2 regions of the Actinacidiphila sp. bgisy145 genome follow, and region 1 is predicted to be linked to the other one. Evidence: predicted binding sites of a transcription regulator. Region 1 holds the regulator's gene; the other holds the start of a gene.

Region 1 (11,262 bases):
CTGCGCTTCTCCCGCCACCGCGGCACCCCTTGCTCTTCCGCTCGCCTCATCCGTCCGCGCCGGCACCCGCGCCGGCCCGCCACCCGGCATCGTATCGGCCCGGCCGCCCCGGGTCCTCGAAGGTCCGCGGTCCGCCGCGGGGGGCGACGCCCCAGCCGTACGGCCATGCGTCCATGCGTTCATGCGTCCGCGCGTCCGGTGCGCGTCCACCGTGTGGGGGATGGCCGAGGCCGGGCGGGGCGGGCATCGTTGGGGGGATGGGACGTATCGGGTGGAACCGGGGTGTGGGACTGGCGGGCGCCGCCGTGGTGCTGGCGGCCGTCGCGGGGTGCGAGCCGGTCGACGGGCTGGACAGCTCCAACGTGTCGGTGAGCACCAACCAGTTGGCGACGAAGGCCCTCAAGCGGGACCACGTCGCGGTGCAGTGGCTGTCCTGCGGCGTGACCGAGGACGCGCACGACCCGAAGGTGGACTGCCTGGGCCGCACCGAGGACCAGCGGAAGATCACGGTGAAGGGCGACGTGACCCGGCAGACGGACCTGCGCTGCCTCCAAGGCCACCTCACCGCCGCCGTCGACGGCCGTACGGTCTTCGACGTGCGCGGACTCGGGGCCTGTTGACGAACCGGCCCGCTCCCCCGGCCCCCGGGGCGAATCCGATATCCACTGCTCGCGGGCGTTGATCCTGGCTAGGCTGGCACCGTGACCCAGTCCTCGCTCTCCACACAGCCTCCGGGTTCCGCCCACCGCACGCACCACCCGTCGTACCTGCGCAACCCGCACCCGTACGGCGGCCAGGTCGTCTTCACCGCCGAGGACGACGTGTGGGTCGCACCGCTCGACGGCGGACGGGCGTGGCGGGTCAGCGCGGACAACATGCCGGTCAAACGCCCGCGGATCTCGCCGGACGGCGCCGTCGTCGCCTGGACCTCCACCCGCGACGGCGCCCCCGAGGTGCACGTCGCGGACCTGGCCGGCGGCCCCTCGCGCCGCCTGACCTACTGGGGCAACGCGCTGACGTCGGTGCGCACTTGGACGCCCGACGGCGAACTGGTGGTGGTCACCACCGCCGGCGAGGCGTCGCTGCGCCGCACCTGGGCGCACCAGGTGCCGCTGGACGGCGGCCCCTCGCGCCGGCTCCCGCTCGGCCCGGTCGGCGACCTGGCGTACGGGCCGGACGGCGCGGTGCTGCTCCAGTCGGTGACGATGGGGCGCGAGGCCGCGTACTGGAAGGGCTACCGGGGCGGCACCGCGGGCAAGTTGTGGCTCGACCCGGACGGCGGCGGGCAGTTCGCGCGGCTGCACCAGGACATCGACGGCAACATCGAGTGCCCGATGTGGGTCGGCGACCGGATCGCCTTCCTCTCCGACCACGAAGGCCAGGGCGCGCTGTACTCCAGTCGGCCCGACGGCACCGACCTGCGCCGCCACACCCCGCTCGGCGGGTTCTACGCGCGCCACGCCGCCACCGACGGCACCCGCGTGGTGTACACCTGCGCCGGCACCCTGCATGTGCTGGACGGCCTCGGCGAGGACACCGCCCCACGCCCGCTGGAGATCGAACTCGGCGGCCAGCGCACGGACTTGCAGCCCCACCCGGTCCGCCCGGCCGCCTACCTGGGCGACGCCCGCCCCGACCACACCGGCCGCGGCAGCGCGGTGGAGGTGCGCGGCACCACCCACTGGATCACCCACCGCGGCGGCCCGGCGCGGGTGCTGTCGGCCCGGCCGGGCGTACGCACCCGGCACCCGCGGGTGTTCTCGCAGGGCGACGACCAGTACGTGGTGTGGGTGACCGACGCCGACGGCGACGACGCGCTGGAGATCGCCCCGGCCACCAGGCCGGCCACCGGACCCGCCGGGGACACCGCGCCGCGCCGGCTCGCCGCGGGACGGCTCGGCCGGGTGCACGAGATCGAGGTCTCCCCCGACGGCCACCGCATCGCGGTCGCCTCGCACGACGGCCGGCTGCTGCTGGTGGACACCCAGACCGGCGAGGTCCGCGAGGTGCCGACCGCCGCCGAGACCGCCGAGGACGGCACCCCCGCCGCCGAGTCCGCCTGGCACCACGCCGACGTGAGCGACCTGGCCTTCTCCCCCGACTCCGGCTGGCTGGCCTGGTCCCAGCCCGGCCCGGGCTCGCTGCGGCAGATCATGCTCGCCTCCACCGCGGACCTGACCCTGGTGACGGCGACCCCGCTGCGCTTCATCGACTACGCCCCCGCCTTCACCGCCGACGGCCGGCACCTGGCGTTCCTGTCCGAGCGGGCCTTCGACCCGGTCTACGACGCCCACGTGTTCGACCTGTCCTTCCCCAACGCCTGCCGCCCGTACCTGATCACGCTCGCCGCGACCACGCCGTCGCCGTTCGGCCCGCAGCGGCACGGCCGCCCGTACGACGACGACGCGGACGACGACAGCGGCGAGGCGGGCGAGGGCGCGGGCGCCGACGCGGGCGGCGCGGACCCGGCCGCCGGCGACCCGGCTGCGGGCCCGACGGGGTCCGCAGCCTCCGCCGCTTCCTCCGCTTCCGGTACGTCCACCGGCGCGGGCCGCCCCGGCAGCCGCGAACGGTCGCGCGCCACCAAGGTCGACGCGGAGGGCATCGCCGACCGCATCGTGCCCTTCCCCGTCGAGGCGGGCCACTACTCCGGGCTGCGCGCCGCCAAGAACGCGGTGCTGTGGCTGCGCCACCCGCTCACCGGCACCCTCGGCACCGCGCTGGCCACCCCCGAGGCGGAGCCGCCGGAGTCCGTCTTGGAGCGCTACGACCTGCGGCAGTTGAAGGTCGAGGAGATCGCCGCCGACGCCGAGGCGTTCGCGGTCTCCGGCGACGGCACCAAGGTCCTCGTCAACAGCGGCTCGCGGCTGCGGATCGGCCCGGCCGACAGCAAGTACGACGACGACTCCGACGGTTCGACGACCATCGACCTGTCCCGGGTGCGGGTCACCGTCAACCCCGCCGACGAGTGGCGGCAGATGTTCGACGAGACGCACCGCCTCGCGCGCGACCACTTCTGGCGGGCCGACATGGGCGGCCTCGACTGGGACGCGATCGGCGCGCGGTACCGCATGCTGCTGGACCGGGTGGCCACCCACGACGACCTCGTGGACCTGCTGTGGGAGCTGCACGGTGAGCTGCGCACCTCGCACGCGTACGTCACCCCGCCCGGCGGCGCCGGCGACCCGCGCCGCAACCAGGGGCTGCTCGGCGCGGACATCTCCCGTGCACAGGACGGCAGTTGGCGGGTGGACCGGGTGCTGCCCGGCGAGTCGTCCGACCCGCGGGCCCGCTCGCCGCTGTCCGCGCCCGGAGTGGCGGTGCGCGCCGGGGACGCCCTCCTCGCGGTCGACGGGGTGCCGGTCGACCCGCGGACCGGCCCGGCGCCGCTGCTGGTGGGCACCGTGGGCAAGCCGGTCGAGCTGACCGTCGCCCCGGCCGCGGGCGGCCAGGTCCGGCACGTGGTCGCGGTGCCGCTGGCCAGTGAGGAGGCGCTGCGTTACCACGACTGGGTCGCCGACCGGCGCGCCTACGTCCACCGGGCCTCGGGCGGGCGGCTGGGATACCTGCACGTGCCCGACATGGTCAGCAACGGCTGGGCCGAACTCCACCGCGACCTGCGGGTGGAGATGGCCCGCGACGGGCTGGTGGTCGACGTCCGCGAGAACCGCGGCGGGCACACCTCGCAGCTCGTCGTGGAGAAGCTCGCCCGCCGGATCATCGGCTGGGACCTGCCGCGGCACGGCCTGCCCTTCAGCTACCCGCAGGACGCGCCGCGCGGGCCGGTGGTGGCGGTCGCCAACGAGTTCTCCGGGTCGGACGGCGACATCGTCAACGCCGCGATCCGCACCCTCGGCATCGGCCCGGTGGTCGGCACCCGCACCTGGGGCGGCGTGGTCGGCATCGACAGCCGCTATCAGCTGGTCGACGGCACCGCGGTGACCCAGCCGAAGTACGCGCTGTGGTTCGAGGGGTTCGGCTGGTCGGTGGAGAACCACGGGGTGGACCCGGACGTCGAGGTGGTCGTCACCCCGCAGGACTACGGCGCCGGCCGCGACCCCCAGCTCGACCGGGCCATCGAGATGGCCCTGGAGTCGCTGGCGGCCACCCCGCCCAAGTCGCCGCCGGCGCTGCCGAGCTGACCGGCGCCCGCCCGCGCCGGCCAGGCATGGCGCCCCCGTCCCCGTTCCCGGGTCCAGGTTCGGGGTCCGGGGGCGCCCGCGGTCAGGCGCCGCGCTGGACGGGCCCGATCTTCGTCCCCTTGGCGACGCGGAGCCGGCCGTCGGCGTAGGACAGGCCCGGGATCTCACCGCCGGGCGCCTGGAGGGTGAACGACACCTCGTCCGCGGCCAGGGCGGAGGCGCCGCTCGGCACCTGGATGTCGAAGTGCACCGGGTGGCCCGGGCCGAAGGTCACGGCGGCGCTCTGGGCGCCGTAGCGCTGCGCGGTGAGCTTGACGCTCTTGCCGTGCTCGGTGAAGTGCGCGCCGGTCGGCGAGCCGGCCAGCGTGCAGGAGTCGTACCCCTTCGGCGCGGTCAGGGTGACCCGGTAGTGGCGGTGGCCGGCGCTGCTCGCCGTCTGCGTGATCTTCGCGAGGTGGTTGGCCGGGCGGCAGGCCGACGGCGCGCCGCTTCCTGCCGACGCCGCCTGCGCGACGCCGGCGCCGGTGGCCGCCAGGAGTGCGGTGGCGGCGAGGGTGGCGGCAATCCTCCGGTGGGTACGACGCGTCAACTCGGGCTCCTCGTCTTGCGGTGCGGCTCCGCGATCTCCCCGGCGGAACCAAGGTCGACTCGATTCTCGCCCGCCCGACGTGCGAAGAGCACCCGGATCGCGCCACAGTCGCGTCACCGATATGTCCGGGTTCGGTATCACCGCCTCAGCGACCGCCGGACCACGCTCCCGTACGCCCGCACCAGCCCCTCCCTCCCGCGGCAGCGGAGCGCCCGCTTCCGCCACCGGAAGGTCACCGCACGGTCTCGATTGCCGAAAATGCCAGGTGGAGGGCCCGAACAAGGTGTCGGATGGGGGAGTTACGAGGGGGGCAGCAGTGACGTTATTCGACTCCTTGGGGTTCAGCGAAACCACCCAGTTCGTCATTGCCGAGTGCGGCATCGGCGTGTGCCTGACGCTCGACGCGGTCGGCCTGTACCGGAACCTGCCGCACCGGTGGCACTCCGACGGCACCGTCGACGTACCGACGGACACCGCGGTGTACCGCGCGGCGCTGCGCATGGTGATCTACGCCCTGACGGCCCTCTTCTTCGTGCACCTGCACGCACAGAACCGCCCGCCGCACTGGACCGACGCCTCGGTGCGGCAGCGCGCGGACACGGTCGCCTCGGCCTTCGACGCCGAACCGGTCCTGGCCGAGGCACCGATCGACAAGATCCCCGACGAGAGCGCCTTCGAGGACGCGGTGAACGAGGAGTTCGGGTACCCGTACAACAGCTACGGCTTCTCCTGCAGCAAGGACGGCCTGACGATCGACGCGGAGGCCCACCGGCCGCCGCCGGGCGCGGTGGACAGCTACGTCATCACCGGCATGGTGGAGAAGAGATACGACGACCTGCGGGCGACCGACCACCAGGCATCGGCGCGGCGCAGTGGCCAGGCGTGTCGGTGCATGTCGTGCCGTTCGGGACGGGGCCTCATCACCTGCGTAGTCCGCTGGAGCTGGTTTACCTGCGCGACGGCTCCAGCCTGGCGTACACACAGGGAAGTTGGAGTGGGCACCTGGCCAACGACCCGGAGGAGGTGGAGCCGCTGCGGATCGCGTTCGACGCGCTGCGCGACAGCGCCCTCGTCCCGGCGGAATCGCTCACGTTCCTCCGTACGCTGCTGGAGGAGCACGCGGGGGAAGAAGCGCAGGCGTAAGCGTTGAGCGTCGACGTCGCCGCGCCCGGTACGTCGGGCGGAGCGGTTGCCGGGCGACCCCGCGGCGTGGAAGGGCCTACCCCCAGCGGCCGGTGCGGGTCATCAGGAGGGAGAGGGCTGCTACGCCGGCGGTGGAGGTGCGCAGGACGGTGGGGCCCAGGCGGTAGGAGGGGGCGCCCGCGGCGGCGAAGAGGGCCAACTCCTCGGGGGAGACGCCGCCTTCGGGGCCGACCACGAGCATGACGGAGCCGGTGGCGGGCAGTTCGGCGGTCGCGAGCGGGGACGCGCCCTCTTCGTGGAGTACCGCGGCGAAATCCGCGTCGGCGAGCAGGGTGCTCAGTTGACGGGTCGTCACCTGTTCCGCGACGGTGGGGAAACGCAGGCGCCGCGCCTGCTTGGCCGCCTCGCGGGCGGTGGCCCGCCACTTCGCCAGGGACTTCGCGCCGCGCTCGCCGCGCCACTGGGTGACGCAGCGCGACGCCGCCCACGGCACGACCGCGTCCACCCCGGCCTCGGTCATGGTCTCCACCGCCAGCTCGCCGCGGTCGCCCTTGGGCAGCGCCTGCACGACGGTGACGGACACCGCCGGCGCGGCCTCGATCCGCTGCTCGCGCACCTCGACGTCGAGCACGTCCTTCCCGGCGACCGCGGCGACCACGCCGCTCACCGCCCGCCCGGCGCCGTCGGTCAGCACGATCTCCTCGCCGGGCTGGAGCCGCCGCACCGACACCGCGTGCCGCCCCTCGGCGCCGTCGAGCCGTACGACCGCCGGGGCGCCGTCGAGCGCGGCGGGGCCGACGAGGAACACCGGGGCGGTCATGCGCGGGCCCCCTGCGCGGCGTGCAGTTCGGCGGCCAGGGTCTCCACGAGCGCGCCCGCCGACAGCTCCCGCGCCAGCCGGTGGCCCTGCCCGGCCCACAGCGCCATCGCCTGCGGGTCGCCGAGCCCGGCCGCGGCCCGGCGCACCGGCTGCGTCAGATGGTGCACCTGCGGATAGCCGGGCGGGGCGTAGCGGCCGTGCTCGCGTACGAAGCGGTTGAGCAGGCCGCGCGCCGGGCGGCCGCTGAAGGCCCGGGTCACCTCGGTACGGGCGTACACCGGGTCGGTGAGCGCCTGCTTGTGGAGCGGGGACGCGCCCGACTCCGGGCAGACCAGGAACGCGGTGCCCAGCGCGGCCGCGGAGGCGCCCGCGGCGAGCACCGCGGCGATCTGCTCGCCCCGCATCAGCCCGCCGGCGGCGATCATCGGCAGCTGCACCGCCTCGCGGACCTGGGTGATCAGCGTGAGCAGGCCGAGCCCGGTGCCGTCGAGCTGCGGGTCGTCGCGGTGGGTGCCCTGGTGGCCGCCGGCCTCGATGCCCTGGACGCACACCGCGTCCGCCCCGGCCCACTGCGCGGCCAGCGCCTCCGCGGGCGTGGTGACGGTGACCACGGTGTACGTGCCGGCCTTGGTGAAGGCGTCCAGCACGGCCCGGTCGGGGCAGCCGAAGGTGAAGCTCACCATCGGCACGGGGTCCTCCAGCAGCACCGCGACCTTCGCGTCGTAGGCGTCGTCGGAACCGGTGTCCGGTTCGCCGAGCGCGGTGTCGTACCAGGCGGCCTCGCCGGCGAGCTGCTCGGCGTAGACCGCGACCGCGGACGGGTCCACGGTGGCGGGCTGCGGCATGAACAGGTTCACCCCGAACGGCTGCGACGTGGCGTCGCGCAGCTGCCGGATCTCCTGGTACATCGCCTCGGACGTCTTGTACCCGGCGGCGAGGAAGCCGAGGCCGCCGGCCCCCGACACGGCGGCCGCCAACCGCGGGTTGGAGGCACCCCCGGCCATCGGGGCCTGCACGATCGGGTACGCCGAAAAGGAGGAGAGATCGGTCAACGCGGGCATGTGGTCATCGTGTCACGTAGGGTGCGGTGCCCCGCGCGTCGGGGGCCGGTTCACCCGGCCCCCGCCCACGGTCTAGCGGCCGTTGAACGCGTCCTTCAGCCGCGAGAACAGCCCCTGCTGGCCGGGCGCGAACTGCCCGGTGGGCCGCTCCTCGCCGCGCAGCTTCGCCAGCCGCCGCAGCAGCTCCTCCTGCTCGGCGTCGAGCTTGTGCGGCGTGACGACCTCGACGTGCACGATGAGGTCGCCGCGGCCGCCGCCGCGCAGGTGCGTGATGCCGCGCTGGTGCAGCGGGATCGACTGGCCGGACTGGGTGCCGGGCCGTACGTCGATCTCCTCCAGGCCGTCCAGCGTCTCCAGCGGGCACTTGGTGCCGAGCGCGGCCGCCGTCATCGGGATCGTGACGGTGCAGTGCAGGTCGTCGCCGCGGCGCTGGAACACCGAGTGCGGCAACTCGCGGATCTCGACGTAGAGGTCGCCGGCCGGGCCGCCGCCGGGGCCGACCTCTCCCTCGCCGGCGAGCTGGATACGGGTGCCGTTGTCGACACCGGCCGGGATCTTCACCGTCAGGGTCCGGCGCGAGCGCACCCGCCCGTCGCCCGCGCACTCCGGGCAGGGGGTGGGCACCACGGTGCCGAAGCCCTGGCACTGCGGGCAGGGCCGGGAGGTCATGACCTGGCCGAGGAAGGAGCGGGTGACCTGGGAGACCTCACCGCGGCCGCGGCACATGTCGCAGGTCTGCGCGGAGGTGCCGGGCGCGGCGCCCTCCCCGTTGCAGGTGCCGCAGGTGACCGCGGTGTCCACCTGGATGTCCTTGGTGGTGCCGAACGCGGCCTCGTCCAGCTCGATCTCCAGCCGGATCATCGCGTCCTGGCCGCGCCGGGTGCGCGACCGCGGGCCGCGCTGCGAGGACTGGCCGAAGAAGGCGTCCATGATGTCGCTGAAGTTGCCGAAGCCGGCGCCGAAGCCGCCCGCACCGCCCCCGCCGCCCGCCGCGGACAGCGGGTCGCCGCCGAGGTCGTAGACCTGCTTCTTCTGCGGATCGGAGAGGACCTCGTAGGCCGCGTTGATCTCCTTGAACCGCTCCTGGGTCTTCGGGTCGGGGTTGACGTCCGGGTGCAGCTCACGGGCGAGGCGGCGGAACGCCTTCTTGATCTCGTCCGGGCCCGCGTCGCGACGCACGCCGAGTACGGCGTAGTAGTCCGTGGCCACCTACGACTCCGCCAGGATCTGTCCGACGTAACGTGCCACTGCGCGTACCGCTCCCATCGTTCCGGGGTAGTCCATGCGGGTCGGTCCGACCACGCCTAGCTTGGCGACTGCCTCGTCGCCCGAACCGTAGCCGACCGCCACCACGGAGGTGGAATTGAGGCCCTCGTGAAAATTCTCATGCCCGATCCGGACGGTCATGGTGCCGTCGGCGGTCTCCCCGAGGAGTTTGAGGAGCACCATCTGCTCCTCCAGCGCTTCGAGCACCGGCCGGATCGTGAGCGGGAAGTCGTGGTGGAAGCGGGTCAGGTTGGCGGCGCCGCCCAGCATGATCCGCTCCTCCTTCTCCTCGACGAGGGTTTCGAGGAGGGTGCTGAGCACCGCGGCGACCGACGGGCGGTCGTCGGGGTCGAAGCTGTCCGCCAGGTCCTGCACGAGCGGCGGCACATCGGGGAAGCGGCGGCCGGTGACCCGGCTGTTGAGCCGGGCGCGCAGGTCCGCCAGGACCGTCTCGCCGACCGGGCCGGGGCAGTCGATGATCCGCTGCTCCACCCGGCCGGTGTCGGTGATCAGCACCAGCATCACCCGGGCCGGCGCGAGCGAGAGCAGTTCCACGTGCCGCACCGACGAGCGGGTCAGCGACGGGTACTGCACCACGGCGACCTGCCGGGTGAGCTGGGCGAGCAGCCGGACCGTGCGGGCCACCACGTCGTCGAGGTCGACGGCGCCCTCCAGGAAGTTCTGGATGGCGCGGCGCTCGGCGCCCGACAGGGGTTTGACCCCGGCGAGCCGGTCCACGAAGAGGCGGTAGCCCTTGTCGGTGGGGATACGGCCGGCGCTGGTGTGGGGCTGCGCGATGTACCCCTCGTCCTCCAGCACCGCCATGTCGTTGCGCACGGTGGCCGGGGAGACGCCGAGCGAGTGGCGCTCGGTGAGCGCCTTCGATCCGACGGGTTCCTCGGTACCGACGTAGTCCTGGACGATGGCGCGCAGCACTTCGAGTCTGCGTTCGCTCAGCATCGCGCACCTCCAACCCGTTGTCCCGACCCTGCGGCCTGGCACTCCGCCGTTTCGAGTGCCAACACTCCCGCAGTCAGTGTACGGCGCGGCGGCAAGGGCTCGGCAAGAGCGACGGCGATCCGGTCTTGCCCGGCGGCCCGGTACGGGCGGTACGGGCGATACGCGCGGTACGTACGCCGGCCCGGGCGCGCGTGCGGACGGAGGGCGGGTGGGGGCGTGAGGGGGTGCGCCGGGGGCGGGTGCCCGCGCGCGGCGGCGCGGGCGGGGCGATAGCGTCGGGTCGTGAGCGATGAGGAGAGGGCCGGAGCCGGGGCGGTGCCGGGCGCCGGCGGGTCGGGGTGGGAGCAGCTCGCCCCGGGTGTCGCCCGGCGGCGGCTGCCGCACCTCGACGTGACCATCGGGCTGGTGGTCGGCACGGACGGGGTGCTGATGGTGGACACCGGGTCCACGCTGCGCGAGGGCGCGGAACTGCGGGCGCAGGCCGAAGCGCTGACCGGGCGGCCGGTGACCCATGTCGTGCTCACCCACGGGCACTTCGACCACGTCTTCGGCGCTGCGGCCTTCCCCGAGGCCGAGGTGTACGGGCACCGCGCGCTCGGCGGCCCGCCGGCCGGGGACGCCGAGGCGATGCGGGCGGACGCGGTCGCGCACGGCGTCGATCCGGCGGAGGCCGCCGCCGCGGCCGCCGCGCTGCGCCGGCCGACCCGGCCCGTCCTCGACCGGCTCGCCCTCGACCTCGGGGACCGGCCGGTGACCCTGCTCCACCCCGGGCCGGGGCACACCGGCCACGACATCGTGGTGCACGTGCCCGGTACCAGCCCGAGCGATCCCTCGGTGCTGTTCTGCGGCGACCTCGTGGAGGAGTCCGGGCCGCCCCAGGCCGGACCCGACGCCGTCCCCGCGCAGTGGCCGACCGCGCTGGACGCCCTCCTCGCCCTCGGCGGCGAGACCGCGCGCTACGTCCCCGGGCACGGCGCGGTGGTCGACGCGCGCTTCGTCCGCCGGTTTCGGGGTGCCCTGACCCCCTAGGCTGCCCCGTTCTGTCGGCTCCGGGACCACCTGCCGGTGGGGCCTGGTCGCGCAGTTCCCCGCGCCCCTTTTGGGTACGCAGCGTTCTTTCGCGGAGAAGCCGCACATACTCAGGGGGCGCGGGGAACTGCGCGACCAGCCATTGAAGACAGGTGGTCCCGGAGCCGGCAGATCCGGGAACGGCGGGGGGTCAGGCTCTACGATCGTGCGCATGCGCAGCAGGAGTTATGACCCTGACCTCACACCGCCGTG
Region 2 (11,262 bases), on a different contig from region 1:
GCTACGGCCACCGCTACGTCACCCCGGGTGAGACCACGCTTGCGCTGGTGCCCCTGGGGTATGCAGACGGTGTGCCGCGACACGCGTCGGGCACCGGCCCGGTACTGGTGGCCGGCAAATGGCGCACGGTGGCGGGACGGGTGGCGATGGACCAGTTCGTGGTGGACCTCGGCGGTGACAGCGCGGCGCCGGGCGACGAGGCGGTGCTCTTCGGCCCGGGCGACGCGGGCGAGCCGACCGCCGAGGACTGGGCGCGCGCCTGCGGCACCATCGCCTACGAGATCGTCACCCGGATCGGCGCCCGGGTGCCGCGGCTGTACGTCGGCGAGCCGGCATGAGTACCTGCGCCCCCGTCCGCGCGCGAGCCTGTGTCCTCGTCCCCGCCGCGCCGGTGCGCGGCCGCCCGCGGGGACCGTACGGCCGGAGCGGCTGACCGATGGCGGAGGGAGCGGGGATGAAGTGGGAGCGGGCCGGGCTGGTCGGTGCCGCGATCGGCGTGGTGGCGGCGGGCGCGGCCGCGGGCGTGGCGATCGAGCGGGCCACCGTGGGCCGCGGGGTGCGCCGCCGCGCACAGCTCGCCCTCGACGCCGCCGGCCCGTACGGCAGCCTGCGCGGCACCCCCGGCATCGCCGTCGCCGAGGACGGCACCGAGCTGTACTACGAGGTCGACGAGGCGCCGCCCGCGCCGCGGTCCGAGACCGAGCCGGAGCCGGTGCGCCCGCCGCGGGCCGCCAGGCGCGGCTGGCTGCGCGGGCGCGGCGCGGACCCGGGGCCGGAGGCGGGCAAGGGCGCCGGTGCGGGCGGGCCGCGGCCGCCGCTCACCGTGGTCTTCTCCCACGGCTACTGCCTCAGCCAGGACTCCTGGCACTTCCAGCGGGCGCTGCTGCGCGGCGTGGTGCGCTCGGTCTACTGGGACCAGCGCAGCCACGGCCGCAGCGAGCGCGGCCGGGACCAGCTCGCGGGGGAGCCCGCCACCATCGACCAGTTGGGCCGCGACCTGAAGGCGGTGCTGGACGCGGTGGCGCCGGAGGGCCCGGTGGTGCTGGTCGGGCACTCCATGGGCGGCATGACGGTGATGGCCTTCGCCGACCAGTACCCGCGGTACGTCCGCGAGCGCGTCGCCGGGGTCGCGCTGATCTCCACCGCGTCGGGCAAGCTCGCCGCGGACACGCTCGGGCTGCCCGCGGTCGGGGCGCGGGCGTTCCGCGCGGTCGCGCCCGGGCTGCTGCGGGTGATGGGCCGGCAGGCGGAACTGGTGGAGCGCGGCCGGCGGGCCACCGCCGAGCTGTTCGGGGGCGTCATCAAGCGCTACAGCTTCGGTTCGAAGGACGTCGACCCGGCCGTGGCCCGGTTCGCCGAGCGGCTGATCGAGGCCACCCCGATCGACGTGGTGGCCGAGTTCTACCCGGCGTTCACCGCACACGAGAAGAGCGAGGCGCTGGCCGCGTTCGACGGTCTGCCCGCGCTGGTGCTGGCCGGGAGCGCGGACCTGCTGCTGCCGAGCGCGCACAGCGCGGAGATGGCGGCGCAGCTGCCGGCCGCCGAGCTGGTGGTGGTGCCCGGCGCCGGCCACCTGGTGCTGTTCGAGCGGCCCGAGCTGGTCGGGCCGGCGCTGGCGGCACTGGTCGCCCGGGCCGCGGAGGGCGCGCGCGTGCCCGTACCGCCGCGGCTGCGCGAGCTGACGGCCGCGCTCGACGCGTAGCATTCGCCACCATGGGCAATCCGCACGACCCTTATCCCGCGGGCGCGGGCACCGCCGAGGACGCGCACGCGGTCCGGATCACCGTACACACCGCGGAAGACATGCGTGAGCTGGGCAGACGGCTCGCCGCGCTGCTGCTTCCCGGCGACCTGGTGCTGCTCACCGGCGAGCTTGGCGCGGGCAAGACCACGCTCACCCGGGGACTGGGCGAGGCGCTCGGCGTGCGCGGGGCGGTGACCTCGCCGACGTTCGTCATCGCCCGGGTGCACCCCTCGCTCACCGGCGGTCCCGCGCTGGTCCACGTGGACGCCTACCGGCTGGGCGGCGGGCTGGACGAGATGGAGGACCTGGACCTCGACGTCTCGCTGCCGGAGTCCGTGGTGGTGGTGGAGTGGGGCGAGGGCAAGGTCGAGGACCTGTCCGACGCGCGGCTCCAGGTGGTGATCGGCCGCACGCTCGGCGAGGAGCGCGGCCGCGCGAAGGGCGGCGCACACGGCACGGAGGGAGCCGCGGCCGGAGCGGATGCCGGGCCCGGCGCGGAGCCGGCGGAGGGCGACGACACCCGTGAGGTGACCGTGATCGGGATCGGGCCGCGCTGGGCCGGTCAGGACCTGGCGCCGCTGGTCCTCTGAGCGGCCCGCGCGGGCCGCAGGTTCGCGCCGACACTCTGTCGGGAAGATGTTGCGCGGGAGCGGGTGGCCGTGGTGTGCTGGTAGCGGCCGCCCTCTTAGGGTTGCCTAACTTCTCTCCCCGGGGAGGCGCGCATGACGTCCCACGGCGACGCTGCCGCACAGGCTCCGGCACCGACGGCGCCAGCGGAGCCCGTGGTGCCCGCAGGACCCGAAACGCCCATGGCGCGCGAAACACCCGCAGCGCCCGACACAGCCGACGCGCCCGCCGGGCCGGTGGAACCCGGTGCCGCCGGGGCCGGCCCCGAGCCCGCCTGCGCGGTGCCCTCGGTGCGGGACCTCCTCGTGGCCTGCGCGGCCGCCCGTACGGTCTCCACCCCGCCCTCCTGCGACGAGGACGAGGAGCGGCGCGCCGCCCCGGAGCACCCGGAGCGCCGTACGGCGTAAGGGCCGCCCTCCATGCGGCCGGGGATTACGGCACCACGGCCACGAGGGAGCCCGTGGGCGCGTGCTGCCAGAGCACGGCCGCGTCGTCGGGCGCCTCGCGGATCACGGCGCCGGAGGCCCCCGCGCTCGCGGCGGGCGCGAATCCGACGTTCACTCCATCGGTGGATGCGAAGAGCACGACCTGCCCGCGCTCGCGGGCGAAGACGCGGTGCGTGCCGCGCGCCGGGGCGATCCGGCCCGCGCGCACTTCGTAGGTACGCAGCACCCCGCCCCGCTCGTCGACCAGCCACACCCGGTGCCGGCCGAGGCTGTAGACGACCCGGGCGCCGTGCCCGCCGGCGGAGGGGAGCGCGGTCGGCGCGGCGGACGCGGGGGAGCCGGACGCCGTGGCCGGCGGGGCGGGCGTGCCGCTCGCGCCCCCGTGCGCGCCGCCCGCGGGGTGGCGGGGCGGCGCGTCCACCGCGGCCGCCGTGAGCACCCCCACCACCGCGATCGCCGTCGCGAGGAACCCGGCCACCGCGACCCCCGAACCGATCCGCACCACGGCCGCCGTCCTCCCGCCGGGTCGGCCCACCGCCGCACCGGCTGTCATATATGCCGAATAAGGCTTTTGTCTGAATTGAACGTAGCAGTCAGGCCGGCTGCGCCCCTGGCGCCCCGCCGCGCCGCCCGCGCGCCGTAGGCTTGGGGCGTGCTGCTGCTTGCCTTCGACACCGCCACACCCGCCGTGACCGCCGCCCTGCACGACGGGGAGCAGGTGCTCGCCGAGTCCACCGTGATCGACGCGCGCCGGCACGGCGAACTGCTGGTGCCCGCCGTCGACCGGGTGCTGGCCGCCGCCGGCCGCGCCCTCGCCGACGTCACCGGCGTCGTGGTCGGCACCGGCCCCGGCCCGTACACCGGGCTGCGGGTGGGCCTGGTCACCGCCGCGTCCTTCGGCGACGCGCTCGGCGTGCCCGTGCACGGCGTCTGCACGCTCGACGGGCTGGCCTGGGCGGCCGGTGAGGCCGGGCTCGACGGCCCGTTCGCGGTGGCCACCGACGCCCGCCGCAAGGAGGTCTACTGGGCGCGCTACGACGGCCCGCTGCACCGCGCCGGCGAGCCCGCCGTGGACCGCCCGGCCGACATCGCCGCCGCGGTCGCCGGCCTGCCCGCGGTCGGCGCGGGCGCCGCGCTCTACCCGGAGGTCTTCACCGACCACCGCCCCGACCCGGCGCACCAGTCGGCCGGCGCGCTCGCGGCGCTCGCCGCCCACCGGCTGGCCGCGGGCGAGGAGTTCGGGCCCGCCCGGCCGCTGTACCTGCGCCGCCCCGACGCCCAGGTGCCGGCCGGCTACAAGGCGGTCCTGCCGAAGTGACCGAGCACACCGGCGCGGCCCCCGCGGGCGGAGCCACCCTGCGGGCCATGCGCTGGTGGGACCTGGACGCCGTGACCGCCCTCGAACAGGACCTCTTCCCCGAGGACGCCTGGTCGCGCGGCATGTTCTGGTCCGAACTCGCCGACGCCCGGCACCCGGCCGCCACCCGCACCTACCTGGTCGCCGAGCAGCAGGACGGGCCCGCCCCGCGGATCGTCGGCTACGCCGGCTTCGCGGCCGTGGCCGGCACCGGCGACGTGCAGACCATCGCCACCGCCCGCGACCAGTGGGGCAGCGGCCTCGGCGGCCGCCTGCTCACCGAACTGCTGCGCGCGGCGACCGCCGCCGAGTGCCACGAGGTCCTGCTGGAGGTGCGGGTGGACAACCCCCGCGCCCAGCGCCTCTACCAGCGCTTCGGCTTCGAGCCCATCGGCGTGCGCCGCGGCTACTACCAGCCCGGCAACGTGGACGCGCTCGTGATGCGGCTGTCCGACCCGGCGCGCACCTTCGCCGTTGACCTTGAGGAACCGAGGATCTGAGGAAGTAATGGCAGACGAACCCCTGGTCCTGGGGATCGAGACCTCCTGCGACGAGACCGGCGTCGGCGTCGTCCGCGGTCACACCCTGCTCGCCGACGCCGTCGCCTCCAGCGTCGACGAGCACGCCCGGTACGGCGGCGTGGTGCCCGAAGTCGCCAGCCGCGCGCACCTGGAGGCGATGGTCCCGACCGTCCAGCGCGCCCTGAAGGAGGCCGGGGTCAGCGCCCACGACCTGGACGGCATCGCCGTCACCGCGGGCCCGGGCCTGGCCGGTGCGCTGCTGGTCGGCGTCTCGGCCGCCAAGGCGTACGCGTACGCGCTCGGCAAGCCGCTGTACGGCGTCAACCACCTCGCCTCGCACATCTGCGTCGACCAGCTCGAACACGGCGCGCTGCCCGAGCCGACGATGGCGCTGCTGGTCTCCGGCGGCCACTCCTCGCTGCTGCTGGCCCCCGACATCACCAGCGACGTCCGCCCGCTCGGCGCGACCATCGACGACGCGGCCGGTGAGGCGTTCGACAAGGTCGCCCGGGTGCTCGGCCTCGGCTTCCCCGGCGGCCCGGTGATCGACCGCTACGCCCGCGACGGCGACCCGCGGGCGATCGCCTTCCCGCGCGGCCTGACCGGCGGCCGCGACCCGCGCTACGACTTCTCCTTCTCCGGCCTGAAGACCGCCGTCGCCCGCTGGGTCGAGGCCCGCCGCCGGGACGGCCAGGACGTGCCGGTCGCCGACGTGGCGGCGTCCTTCCAGGAGGCCGTGGTCGACGTGCTGACCCGCAAGGCCGTCCGCGCCTGCAAGGACAACGGCGTCGACCACCTGATGATCGGCGGGGGAGTGGCGGCCAACTCCCGGCTGCGCGCGCTCGCCCAGCAGCGCTGCGAGGACGCGGGCATCCGGCTGCGGGTGCCCCGCCCCGGGCTGTGCACGGACAACGGCGCGATGGTCGCCGCGCTCGGCGCCGAGATGGTCGCCCGCGGCCGCTCGGCCTCCACGCTCGACCTGCCCGCGGACTCCTCGCTGCCGGTCACCGAGATCTCGGTGCCCGGCCACACCCACGGCCCCGATCACGGCCCCGAGCACGGCCACACCCACAGCCACGCCCATGACCACGACCATGTGCACGAGTTGAGCAAGGACAACCTGTACGGATGACCGTCACGCTGATGTGGGAGGCGGCCGCGGCCGACGAGCGCGGCGCCGAACTCCTTGACTGGGCGCGGCAGCAGGAGCTGGCCGGGCAGCCCCAGCGGGTGGAGTACCTGACCGCGCCCGGCGACCGGGTGCTCGTCATCAGCTGGTGGGACGCGCCCTACGGCGCCGAGCTGCCCGAACTGCCGGACCCGCCGCCGGAACTGGTCCGCCGCCAGGTGCACCGCTGGCGGTTCGTGTCGGTCGCGGTCAGGCCCTGAGCCGCCCGTCCCACGCCGCCGGCGCGCCGATCAGCATCGCCGGCTCGCCCGCCACCCGGGTCAGGAACACCGTCGCCTCGTGCGGCCCCTGCGGCCGCACCCGGCGCCGTACCTCCTCCGGCTCCATGGCGAACCCGCGCTTCTTCACCGTCAGCCGCCCCACCTCGCGTTCGCGCAGCAGCGCCTTGAGCCGCTTGAGGCCGAAGGGCAGCGCGTCCCGGATCTCGTACGCGGCCGCGTACGGCGTCGGGTGCGGGTCGTCGCCGGTGACGTAGGCGATGGTCGGGTCGATCAGCCCGCCGCCCACCTCGCTCGCGACCAGGGCGACCAGGTGCGCGCGGATGACCGCGCCGTCCGGCTCGTACAGGTACCGCCCCACCGGCCGCACCGGCGGGGCCGGCGGCGGGCCGGGCGCGGTCAGCTCCGCCCCGCCCGGCAGCAGCGTGGCGCGGACGGTGCCGGGCCCGGTGCCGAACCACAGCGCCGCCTCCTTCACCTCGCCCCGGTCCGAGACCCACTCCGCCTCCGCGTCGGCGGGCACCGCCTCGTGCGGCACCCCGGGCGCCACCTTCACCGCCGCGTACGGCACCGTGCGGGCCGCGGCCAGCGCCCAGGACAGCGGCGGGGAGTACGCCTCCGGGTCGAAGGTGCGGCCCCGCCCCGAACGGCGCGCCGGGTCCACGAACACCGCGTCGCAGCCGGCGGTGTCCGCGTCCGCCACGTCCGCGCAGCGCACCTCGATCCGGTCGGCCAGGCCCAGCGCCCGCGCGTTGGCCCGGGCGACCGCGCAGGTGAGCGGGTCCCGGTCGACCGCGAGCACCTCGATGCCCGCGCGGGCCAGCGCGACCGCGTCGCCGCCGATGCCGCCGCACAGGTCGGCCAGCCGCCGCACGCCCAACGCGCGGAAGCGGGCGGCCCGGTGGGCGGCGACGGCGGCGCGGGTGGCCTGCTCGACGCCGTTGGGCGTGAAGTACATCCGCGCGGCGTCATCGGCGGCGAACTTCGCGGCGGCGCGCTGCCGCAGCCGGGCCTGTCCGAGCGCCGCGGAGACCAGCTCCGGCGGGTGGGTGCGCCGCAGCCGGGTGGCCGCGGCCAGCTCGTCGGCCGGGTCGTGGTCGCGCAACTCGCGCAGCAGTTCCTGCCCTTCGGGTGCGAGCAGGGCATCGAGGTCCTCGGGTGTCACCCGCCCCATTGTGCGCGCTGCCGCGGCGGCCCCGGCGCGCGGGCGCCGCCGGTCGCCGACCCCCTTCGGGGCATCCGTTGGCACTCCGCTTGACCGAGTGCTAAGTGCGTCCTAGTCTCGGTTCTGGCACTCGGCACCGCTGAGTGCCAGAACTCAGCGACGGGCAGGTCCGGCACCCGCGACGACGGGCCTACCAGGTCGCCGACCCAGACAGACACTCCCGTGAGCCCTTTGAAGGGGGAGGTCGGATCGTGACGACCGCCAGCACCAAGGTTGCCATCAAGCCGCTCGAGGACCGCATCGTGGTCCAGCCGCTCGATGCCGAGCAGACCACGGCCTCGGGCCTGGTCATCCCGGACACCGCCAAGGAGAAGCCCCAGGAGGGCGTCGTCCTGGCCGTGGGCCCGGGCCGCTTCGAGGACGGCAACCGCCTGCCGCTCGACGTCGCCGTCGGCGACGTCGTGCTCTACAGCAAGTACGGCGGCACCGAGGTGAAGTACAACGGCGAGGAGTACCTCGTCCTCTCGGCGCGCGACGTTCTCGCGATCATCGAGAAGTAGTCTTCCGGCCCACCACAGCCGTGATCCCGCCCCGGGACTCCGCGCCCTCTTCTGGCCGGGGCCGGGGCGGTTTCGTTGACCGTCCTCACTGACTGACGACGACATACGAGTAGATGAGGTAGTTCGCAGGCATGGCCAAGATCCTGAAGTTCGACGAGGACGCCCGTCGCGCCCTTGAGCGCGGCGTCAACAAGCTCGCCGACACCGTGAAGGTGACCATCGGCCCCAAGGGCCGCAACGTCGTCATCGACAAGAAGTTCGGCGCCCCGACCATCACCAACGACGGCGTGACCATCGCCCGCGAGGTGGAGATCGAGGACCCGTACGAGAACCTGGGCGCCCAGCTCGTCAAGGAGGTGGCGACCAAGACCAACGACATCGCGGGTGACGGCACCACCACCGCGACCGTGCTCGCGCAGGCGCTGGTCCGCGAGGGCCTGCGCAACGTCGCCGCCGGCGCCTCCCCCGCCGCCCTGAAGAAGGGCATCGACGCGGCCGTCAAGGCGGTCTCGGACGACCTGATCGCCACCGCCCGCGCGATCGAGGGCAAGGAGGACATCGCCGCCGTCGCCGCGCTGTCCGCGCAGGACAAGCAGGTCGGCGACCTGATCGCCGAGGCGATGGACAAGGTCGGCAAGGACGGCGTCATCACCGTCGAGGAGTCCAACACCTTCGGTCTGGAGCTGGACTTCACCGAGGGCATGGCGTTCGACAAGGGCTACCTGTCGCCGTACTTCGTCACCGACCAGGAGCGGATGGAGGCCGTCCTCGACGACCCGTACATCCTCATCCACCAGGGCAAGATCTCCTCGATCCAGGACCTGCTGCCGCTGCTGGAGAAGGTCATCCAGGCCAACTCCAGCAAGCCGCTGCTGATCATCGCCGAGGACGTCGAGGGCGAGGCCCTGTCGACCCTGGTGGTCAACAAGATCCGCGGCACCTTCAACGCGGTCGCGGTCAAGGCGCCGGGCTTCGGCGACCGCCGCAAGGCCATGCTGGGCGACATCGCCACGCTGACCGGCGCCACCGTCATCGCCGAGGAGGTCGGCCTCAAGCTCGACCAGGCCGGTCTGGACCTGCTGGGCTCCGCCCGCCGGGTCACCGTCACCAAGGACGAGACCACCATCGTCGACGGTGCCGGCGACAAGGCCGAGATCGAGGGCCGGGTCGGCCAGATCAAGGCCGAGATCGCCACCACCGACTCCGACTGGGACCGCGAGAAGCTCCAGGAGCGTCTGGCGAAGCTGGCCGGCGGCGTCTGCGTGATCAAGGTCGGCGCGGCCACCGAGGTCGAGCTGAAGGAGAAGAAGCACCGCCTGGAGGACGCGATCTCCGCGACCCGCGCGGCCGTCGAGGAGGGCATCGTCTCCGGCGGTGGCTCCGCGCTCGTGCACGCGGTCAAGGTGCTCGGCGACAACCTCGGCAAGTCCGGTGACGAGGCGACCGGTGTCGCCGTCGTGCGCCGCGCCGCCGTCGAGCCGCTGCGCTGGATCGCCGAGAACGCCGGCCTGGAGGGCTACGTCATCACCTCCAAGGTCGCCGAGCTCGACAAGGGCCACGGCTTCAACGCCGCCACCGGCGAGTACGGCGACCTGGTCAAGGCCGGCGTCATCGACCCGGTGAAGGTCACCCGCTCCGCGCTGGAGAACGCGGCGTCCATCGCCTCCCTGCTGCTCACGACCGAGACCCTGGTCGTCGAGAAGAAGGAAGAGGAGCCGGAGGCCGCCGCCGGCGGTCACGGGCACAGCCACTGACGCGTTCCCCGCGTCGCAGGCCCCTCCGCGGCCTTGCGGGCCCGCCACCTCGGTCACGGGGTGGCGGGCCCGGTCGTTTTCCTGGCGGGCCCGGTCGTTTTCCGCCCGCCGCTCCGGCTCAGCCCCGGGTGCCGCGCAGCTTCGGGTCGAACCGGCCGGCCCGGCCCGCGGCGGCGCCGAACAGGGCCGGGGGCACATGGCGGGCGAGCGAGACCGCCACCTTGTAGCGGGCCGAGGGGACACTGACCGTGCGGCCCCGGGCCAGGTCGCGCAGCGCGGCCGCCACCACCTCGTCCGCGTCGAGCCACGCCCACGGCGGCAGCCCGGAGGAGTCCATACCGGCCCGCGCGTGGAACTCGGTCCGCACGAACCCCGGGCACAGGGCGAGGAACCGCACACCCGAGCCGCGCAGTTCGCTCGCCACGCCCTCGGTGAACCGCACCGCCCACGCCTTGCTCGCCGCATAGGTGCCGCGCGGCAGGTAGGCGGCGACCGAGGCGACGTTCACCACGAAGCCGCGGCGCCGCTCGCGCATGCCCGGCACCGCGGCCGTGGTCAGCCGCAGCACCGCCTCGCAGTGCACTTTCAGCATCCGCAGCTCGTCCTCGACCGGCGCGTCGAGGAAGGCCCCGCGGTTGCCGAACCCGGCGTTGTTCACCAGCACGTCCACCGGCCGGCCGGGCGCGCTCAGCCGCTCCTCGACCGCCGCGATCCCGGCGTCCGTCGCGAGGTCCGCGGCAAGCACCTCCACCTCGACGCCATACCGCTCGCGCAGGTCCGCCGCGGACCGCTCCAGCCGCTCGGCGTCGCGCGCCACCAGCACCAGCCCGTGCCCGTCAGAGGCGAGCCGCCGCGCGAACGCCGCCCCCAGCCCCGCGGTCGCCCCGGTCACTACAGAAGTCGTCATACCGCCACCCTAGAAGCGCACCGACCCCCCGCGACACGGTGCAACGCAGCCGGCAGAAGCGGGCCGCGGCCCGTAACGTTCGGCGCTGCGGGCGGCCAGCAGTCCGGTCAGCGGTCCAGGCGGCGGCGGATCGCGGCGCGTTCGACGGCGGGGAAGGCAGGCAGGTCGACCAGCAGCGGCAGCAGCCCGGGCTCGGTGGTCAGCGCGCGGAAGGACCGCGCGACCGTCACCTCGTGGTCGGGCCGTGCCACCACGTGCACCGCGTCGCCGACGCACACCTCGCCCGGCTCGACCACCCGCAGATACGGCCCCGGCACCGCCGCCGCGGTGAACCGCCGGGTCCACCCGGCCTGCTGGAGCCATCCGGCGAAGGTGGCACACGGAATGCGCGGGCAGGACACCTCCAGCAGCGCCGAACCGATCCGCCAGCGCTCCCCGATCAGCGCGGAGTTGACGTCGATCCCGACCGTCGTCAGGTTCTCCCCGAAACAGCCGTCGGGCAGCGGCCGGCCCAACTCGCGCTGCCAGCGGTCCAGATCCTCCCGGGCGTAGGCGTAGACCGCCTGGTCGTCCCCGCCGTGGTGCTTCACGTCGTACGCCCGGTCACCCGCCAGCCCGACCGCGCCGGTCCCCTTCGGGCCCGGTGCCGCCACGGCCACCGGGCCCCGCACCGGGCGCTTGTCGATGCCCGTGGCGGGGAGCCGCTTCCACGGGTTCGGCCGCGGGCGGGCGATGTTGACGGACTGTATGTTCACTGGTCGGCTGACGGCAGGA

What was found. Region 1 encodes HrcA, which represses chaperone genes, less so after heat shock. Its sites were predicted from a motif close to TTNGCACTCNGNNNNNCNGAGTGCNAA; they were not measured.
Region 2: a site for HrcA is predicted at 7,345-7,371, ahead of groES (co-chaperone GroES). Genes of this name have one in related genera too.

Annotation. Positions count from the first base shown of each region.
Region 1 covers NZ_JBYIRL010000032.1:275-11,536, reverse strand. Annotated here, with positions in the region: gene AC3ERT_RS26240 (histidine triad nucleotide-binding protein) at 1-18, opposite strand, end outside; gene AC3ERT_RS26235 (hypothetical protein) at 258-620, shown strand; gene AC3ERT_RS26230 (S41 family peptidase) at 702-4,142, shown strand; gene AC3ERT_RS26225 (DUF4232 domain-containing protein) at 4,225-4,731, opposite strand; gene AC3ERT_RS26220 (Scr1 family TA system antitoxin-like transcriptional regulator) at 4,990-5,874, shown strand; gene AC3ERT_RS26215 (16S rRNA (uracil(1498)-N(3))-methyltransferase) at 5,951-6,694, opposite strand; gene AC3ERT_RS26210 (nitronate monooxygenase) at 6,691-7,755, opposite strand; gene dnaJ (molecular chaperone DnaJ) at 7,828-8,964, opposite strand; gene hrcA (heat-inducible transcriptional repressor HrcA) at 8,965-9,981, opposite strand; gene AC3ERT_RS26195 (MBL fold metallo-hydrolase) at 10,264-11,010, shown strand; partial or broken gene AC3ERT_RS26190 (DUF3097 family protein) at 11,222-11,262, shown strand, end outside.
Region 2 covers NZ_JBYIRL010000010.1:55,747-67,008, reverse strand. Annotated here, with positions in the region: gene alr (alanine racemase) at 1-338, shown strand, start outside; gene AC3ERT_RS11360 (alpha/beta fold hydrolase) at 455-1,702, shown strand; gene tsaE (tRNA (adenosine(37)-N6)-threonylcarbamoyltransferase complex ATPase subunit type 1 TsaE) at 1,714-2,334, shown strand; gene AC3ERT_RS11350 (hypothetical protein) at 2,554-2,778, shown strand; gene AC3ERT_RS11345 (hypothetical protein) at 2,804-3,370, opposite strand; gene tsaB (tRNA (adenosine(37)-N6)-threonylcarbamoyltransferase complex dimerization subunit type 1 TsaB) at 3,470-4,135, shown strand; gene rimI (ribosomal protein S18-alanine N-acetyltransferase) at 4,183-4,674, shown strand; gene tsaD (tRNA (adenosine(37)-N6)-threonylcarbamoyltransferase complex transferase subunit TsaD) at 4,682-5,827, shown strand; gene AC3ERT_RS11325 (hypothetical protein) at 5,824-6,084, shown strand; gene AC3ERT_RS11320 (class I SAM-dependent methyltransferase) at 6,074-7,276, opposite strand; gene groES (co-chaperone GroES) at 7,519-7,827, shown strand; gene groL (chaperonin GroEL) at 7,959-9,581, shown strand; gene AC3ERT_RS11305 (SDR family NAD(P)-dependent oxidoreductase) at 9,700-10,488, opposite strand; gene AC3ERT_RS11300 (MOSC domain-containing protein) at 10,596-11,243, opposite strand; gene AC3ERT_RS11295 (GNAT family N-acetyltransferase) at 11,240-11,262, opposite strand, start outside.